DNA from 2 places in the Flavobacterium algoritolerans genome. Region 2 is predicted to be linked to the other one. Evidence: riboswitches for the same ligand, from Rfam matches in the RefSeq annotation. Region 2 holds a riboswitch; the other holds the start of a gene.
The links. A riboswitch is a leader RNA that binds a small molecule or an ion and turns the genes downstream of it on or off. The one in region 2 is predicted to bind S-adenosylmethionine.

Region 1: linked by a shared signal. The riboswitch ahead of QLS65_RS13445 (Na+/H+ antiporter NhaC family protein) and the one ahead of QLS65_RS10025 (alpha/beta fold hydrolase) in region 2 are both predicted to bind S-adenosylmethionine.

Annotation. Positions count from the first base shown of each region.
Region 1 is NZ_JASCRZ010000006.1:157,689-161,117, reverse strand. Features, by position in the region: gene sucD (succinate--CoA ligase subunit alpha) at 37-909, shown strand; gene QLS65_RS13450 (hypothetical protein) at 1,126-1,548, shown strand; SAM-I-IV-variant riboswitch at 1,675-1,771, shown strand; gene QLS65_RS13445 (Na+/H+ antiporter NhaC family protein) at 1,826-3,148, shown strand; gene fabG (3-oxoacyl-[acyl-carrier-protein] reductase) at 3,332-3,429, shown strand, end outside.
Region 2 is NZ_JASCRZ010000004.1:53,375-56,803, reverse strand. Features, by position in the region: gene metK (methionine adenosyltransferase) at 1-651, opposite strand, end outside; gene QLS65_RS10030 (hypothetical protein) at 1,411-1,620, shown strand; SAM riboswitch class I at 1,851-1,988, shown strand; gene QLS65_RS10025 (alpha/beta fold hydrolase) at 2,067-3,029, shown strand; gene thrA (bifunctional aspartate kinase/homoserine dehydrogenase I) at 3,049-3,429, shown strand, end outside.

The DNA.
Region 1 (3,429 bases), on a different contig from region 2:
GCATAACAATTTTAAAAACTACATAAAAAATATATCATGAGTGTTTTAGTTAATAAAGATTCCAAAATAATTGTTCAAGGTTTTACAGGAAGTGAAGGAACTTTCCATGCTTCTCAAATGATTGAGTACGGTACTAACGTTGTTGGTGGTGTAACTCCAGGAAAAGGGGGAACTACTCACTTAGACAGACCAGTTTTCAATACTGTAAAAGATGCTGTAGAACAAGCAGGAGCTGATACAACTATCATTTTTGTTCCGCCGGCTTTTGCTGCAGATGCAATTATGGAAGCTGCAGATGCTGGAATTAAAGTAATTATTGCAATTACTGAAGGAATTCCTGTTGCTGACATGATAAAAGCAAATAGTTATGTTAAAGAAAGAAATTCTAGATTAATAGGTCCAAACTGTCCAGGTGTAATCACTCCGGGTGAAGCTAAAGTTGGTATTATGCCAGGTTTTGTTTTCAAAAAAGGAACTGTTGGTATTGTTTCTAAATCTGGAACATTAACCTACGAAGCGGCTGACCAAGTAGTAAAACAAGGATTAGGAATCACTACTGCAATTGGTATTGGTGGAGACCCAATCATTGGAACAACTACAAAAGAAGCTGTTGAATTATTGATGAATGACCCAGAAACAGAATGTATCGTAATGATAGGTGAAATCGGTGGACAATTAGAAGCTGATGCTGCTCATTGGATCAAAGCGGATGGGAACCGTAAGCCAGTAGTTGGTTTCATTGCAGGAGTTACTGCTCCTCCAGGACGTACAATGGGACATGCAGGTGCTATCGTTGGTGGATCTGACGATACTGCTGAAGCTAAAAAACAAATCATGAGAGAATGTGGAATTCACGTGGTAGATTCTCCAGCTGAAATTGGTAAAAAAGTAAAAGAAGTTTTAGGTTAATCTAAACTCTAATTAAATATTTTAAAAGCCTCACAATTTGTGGGGCTTTTTTATTATAAATATGAATTAAAGAAATATCTTTGCACTTTATTAAATGCATCTGTTTTTAAGATGTAATCCTAATAAGAACAAACATAAACGAATGGTTTCTAATGGACCTCACGATTTTGTGGGGTATTTTTTTGTCGAAGCCAGTTCAAATAAAAATAAAATAATATGTACAAAGAGTTAAAAAAATTCAAAGTTAGCAATCAGTTTTCATTTACTACAGAAGATAGTTTAGCAGAAGTTTGCAATGCATCAGAAGGATCTGGAGTATTTTTAGTGTATTCAGTAGGAGATGAAAAAGAGTTAATTATGGTTGGTTCTACTGGAACTGTTCAAAATAACGGAACTTTGAAGATTAAAAATGGTGGTTTAAAAGACAAAATTGTTGAAGGGCACCAATTTGCTAAAACTGGAAGAAAATATTCTTGGCCTGCACAAATGAAAATTGAAGACATCAGTACACTAGAAGTAGTTTGGTATGAGACATTCAACGATAAAACTAAAGTGATTCCAACATTTGTAGAAGGACAAGTTTTACAAAACTTTCTTGACGAAAATGGAAGACTGCCAAAATGGAATGTAGCTTTTTAATTATTGAAAGTCTGCCTTTTAATATCTTAATTATAATCGCGCTACATTTTATGTGGCGCTTTTTTTCGAATTATCTTTTTTTGGAATAAAATTAGGCTAATTTCATAAATAATTAATTACTTTTGCACCCGTTATCACGAATCCTTCAATAGGATAGCAACCTGCAACAACAAGCAAGGTGCTAAAACGATACGCCAAATTCTTTGGAAAAAATGTTGTTTACATTCCCATATTTAGCTTTGTTTTTCGTCATAATTTTTAATTTAAAATTATTTTTATGACTTTATTTTCAAAAGAAAAAGGAAATGCCTTTGCCTTGATTCCTTTATTGGTTTTTATTTTTACTTTTTTAGGAGCAGGAATTGTTCTGAATGATTTTTATGCTTTTCCATCGCCAGTGGCAGTTGTAGTTGGTATCATTGCAGCCTTTTTACTTTTCAAATCCACTACTGATGAAAAAGTTGCTACATTGATTGCAGGATGTGGTGAAAGTAAAATCATGACCATGTGTTTAATTTATTTGCTAGCAGGAGCCTTCGCAGTAGTAAGTAAAGCGATGGGTGGAGTTGATGCTGTCGTGAATCTTGGAATAAATACTATTGATGTTGCTTATTTTCCTTTAGGAATTTTCTTGATTGCTTCTTTTTTATCAACTGCTACAGGAACATCAGTGGGTGCAATTGTAGCTATTGGCCCGATAGCTGTCGCTTTAGCTGATAAAAGCGGTGCTTCATTACCTTTAATTTCAGGCGCTTTATTAGGTGGCTCTATGTTAGGAGATAATCTTTCGATGATTTCTGATACTACCATCGCAGCAACGCAGTCATTGGGATGTGATCTAAAGGACAAGTTCAAGATTAACTTATTTATTGCCTTTCCTGCTGCAATTTTGACTATTATGGTTTTCTTTTATCTTGGTTTAAACTCGGATATTGTGACTGTTGCCATTGCAAAAAATGATTTTTCCTGGATTGCAATTGTACCTTATATATTAGTAATAGTATTGGCGGTAGTAGGTGTTAATGTATTTTCAACATTGCTTATTGGAACTTTATTGGCAGGAATCATAGGTTATTTTAGTGGTTCGTTTACGTTAATGGAGTTCACTCAAAAGATATATGAAGGCTTTACCAGTATGACTGATATTTTCTTATTGTCAATGCTTACTGGAGGTTTAGCAGCTATGGTAGATAAAGCGGGTGGAATAACATATTTATTAGTTCAAATTAAAAAAAGAATTAAAAGTAAAAAATCAGCTCAAGCGGGAATTGGTGCTTTAGTGGGTTTTGCTAATTTAGCAATAGCGAACAACACGGTTTCTATTGTAATTACAGGATCTATTGCCAAAGAAATTAATGATGAATATGAATTGAATCCTAGAAAAACGGCTGCAATTCTGGATATTTTTTCGTGTATAATTCAAGGAGTTTTACCGTATGGTGCTCAAGTATTGCTTATATTGAGCTACGCTAATGGAAAATTAGATTTCTTTGACTTAATTAGTAATGCTTGGTACCATTTATTTTTACTAATTTTCACATTGGGGGCTATTTATATTTCGTTTTGGGACAAATGGACAAAGCGATTCTTTAAAATTTAAGAATTGAATTTTTGACTGTAATTGCTTTTGAATTTTTTTTAAAAAGGGAATTATTATATATTTGACGGGTGTAAGATAGCCCTGATAGTAGTGAAAATCCTTTTATGTGAACGTTAGTGTTCATAAAAGATTGAAGCGGATAGCAGGATTAGCTTCAAATAAAATTTAAACTAATTTTTGAATATGAAATTACTAGAAGGAAAAGTTGCCATAATTACAGGTGCAAGCCGCGGAATTGGAAAAGGAATTGCAGAAGTTTTTGCAAAACATGGTGCAAATGT
Region 2 (3,429 bases):
AATAATCCTTGGAATCAAAATTTCAACGATGTCTTTTTTGATTTTTGCAAGCATTGTAGCTTCTTCGTCAAAATCATCATGTTGTGTTGAGATTACAATAGCATCAATACGAGTTGGCTTATTGTCATCGCTGTATTCTAAAGTTACTTGAGATTTAGCATCTGGACGCAAATACGTAATTTCGTTATTTTCACGTCTTAAAATAGCTAATTCCTGCAATAATTTATGAGATAAATCAAGTGCCAATGGCATGTAATTTTCCGTTTCATTAGTAGCATAACCAAACATCATTCCTTGGTCACCAGCGCCTTGCTCTTCTGGATTTTTTCTATCAACACCTTGATTGATGTCAGCAGATTGTTCATGAATAGCAGAAAGAATTCCACAAGAATTAGCTTCAAACATGTATTCGCTTTTTGTGTAACCAATTTTCTTGATTACATCACGAGCGATTTGTTGCACGTCTAAATATGTATTTGATTTTACTTCACCAGCCAAAATTACCTGGCCAGTAGTTACTAAAGTTTCGCAAGCTACTTTTGAGTCAGCATCAAATGCCAAAAAATTATCAATTAATGCATCCGAAATTTGATCTGCAATTTTGTCTGGATGTCCTTCGCTTACAGATTCTGACGTAAATAAATAGGCCATAATAATTATTATTTTAAAATTAAGCGAGAAAAAATAATTGCTGAAAAGGACTAAAGAAGAGTTTCTGCTTTAGCATTTTTTCTACTGAAAAATTTTCAGTATCCATAATGAATTGATTTCATTATGAAGAGGTTGCAATCAGTTCAAATTTTTCCTCTTGTATTCGGGTGCAAATGTATGAAACCATTTTGAATTGCAAATTAATCTTAACTTTTTTTTGCTTATAAATCTTTTCATCTACTTATATAAATACAAAACGGAATCTTGGGTTCGTTTTTCTTTGTATTTTTTTTAAAACTTATTTGGAAAATTCAGAAATAGTTAGCATATTTGTTACTACAAAAAAAGAAACATGAAATTTAATGTGTGTAATATGTCAAAAGCCATTCAGGAAAAGTCCTGTGGGTCGTGTATTGCTTAAATTTAAATTCAAATTTATATAGCAAAAGCCTCCCAAGAAAATGGGAGGCTTTTTTTTGAACTCTATTTAGCTGAAAATAAAACAATATTAATCATAGAATGAATAACCTGAAAATCCAGAATACAAATAATTTTAAAGTCAAAAATATGATTTGCGCCAATGCCATTATGTGCGTTCGTGTCTGTTGATTCCAAAAGTATAAGTTATAACACAACTTAAAAAACCCTTTTGGATACGCATCTAAAAGGGTTTTTTCATTCAGATTAGTTAAAAAACATAGAGAATTTCAGAATTCAAAAATAATTTAAAACAAAACTAACATCATAAATTAAAAGATTATGAGCACATCAAAACATTTCCCAAAGACATTTCAGTTACTAAAAAGCTTTAGTTTTAGAACCAAAACAAAAAAGGAAATCGATTCAAAAAATGAATTGACTAATCCAAGATTTGAAATTTCAAAAAATGATCCTTTGGCACAAAAAATAGTGCCCAGTTCATTGCTGTTTCAAATGTATTCAAAAGAAAATGAAGAACTTTTTATTTAAAAAAGTGATGGTTGTTTTAGCTTTTGAATCTTTGATGGTAAATCTCAAATTATGATTTCGACGAAAGATAAAACCCTAATATGGTGTTTTCTCTTTTGTCGGGATAATAATTATGCGTGCGATTTTTCAAGTCAATTTGCAATAAATCAATTAGAACCAATTTGATAAAAATTTGGTTGTTTAAAAAAATAGTAGTTAATTTGTGCCTTTAAGTTCAAAAACGTATTGAAATGTTATAAAGAAAGGCAGAGGGATTAGACCCGATGAAGCCTTAGCAACCCTTCGATTTATCGAAGAAGGTGCTGCATTCTACCTTTATTCTGTCCCGAAGCCTCGGGATTATTCAGAATCTAAAGGAAAGATAACACAAAGAATTCTTCTAGTTCACTTCTAGCTTTCTTTCTAATATTTCCAGACACAAATCAAAAATCATAAAAGATTTGAAATTGGAAAATAAACCAACATCTATTACATTACAAAATTTCACCACCGAAAGTGGGGCTTTTTATGTTGCCTTAAACTTAAGTTTTCAAGTTTTTGGACCAGTTTTACATACCGCTCCCATTGTTTTGGTAAATCATGCATTGACTGGAAATTCCCAAGTTGTGGGAGACAAAGGTTGGTGGAATGATTTAATTGGTGAACACAAAACCATCGATACTAATAAATATACGATACTGGCTTTTAATGTTCCGGGAAATGGTTTTGATGATGCTATCATTGAAAATTATTCGGATTTTACTACCAGAGATATTGCCAGAATTTTTATTGAAGGCATTCGTTTTCTTAAAATAGAACGACTTTATGCTATTATTGGCGGTTCTGTTGGTGGAGGAATTGCTTGGGAACTGGTTGCTTTAGAACCAAAAATTACGCAACATTTAATTCCTATTGCAACCGATTGGAAATCGACAGACTGGTTAATTGCCAATTGCTTTTTGCAGGAGCAAATTTTGAATAATTCTTCAAAACCTATTGAAGATGCTCGAATTCATGCCATGCTTTGCTACCGAACTCCAGAATCTTTTACTGCAAAATTTCAGAGAACCACTAATGAGGAATTAGCCATTTTCAATGTAGAAAGCTGGCTGAGTCATCATGGTAAAAAGCTTCAAAAACGTTTTCAAATTTCGTCTTATAAAATGATGAATCAATTGTTGAAAACGATAGATATTACCAGAAACAGCAATTCATTTGAAGAAATAACGTCAAAAATTGAAGCTGATATTCATATCATCGGAATCAATTCAGACTTGTTTTTTACGGCTAATGAAAATAAGGCAACTTACGAGGAATTAAAAAAATATAAAAATAATGTCAGCTATCAGGAAATAGTTTCCATTCACGGACATGACGCTTTTTTGATAGAATACAAACAATTAGACAATTTGCTTCAGGATATATTCTAAGCCAAAAAAACACAACACAATGAAAATATTAAAATTTGGAGGTAAATCTTTATCGAATGGCGACGGAATAAATAAAGTAGTTGCAATTATTACCGATAAAGTAAATCAAGGAGAAGAAATTGCAATTGTAGTATCGGCACGTGGAAATGCTACAGATGAATTAGAAGAAATTTTAGGTATTGCTTCTAAAAACGGAGATTACAAACCGCTTTTTGAGGACTTTAAAAAATACCAACAAGACGATTATCAAGAGGTAGATTTATCTGAGGAATTCAATGTTTTGGAAAAATTATTCGAAGGCGTAAGCTTAATTGGCGATTACAGCAATAAAATTAAAGACCAGATTTTATCAAAAGGGGAGCTGCTTTCTGCAAAATTACTGACGGCTATTTTAGTTGAA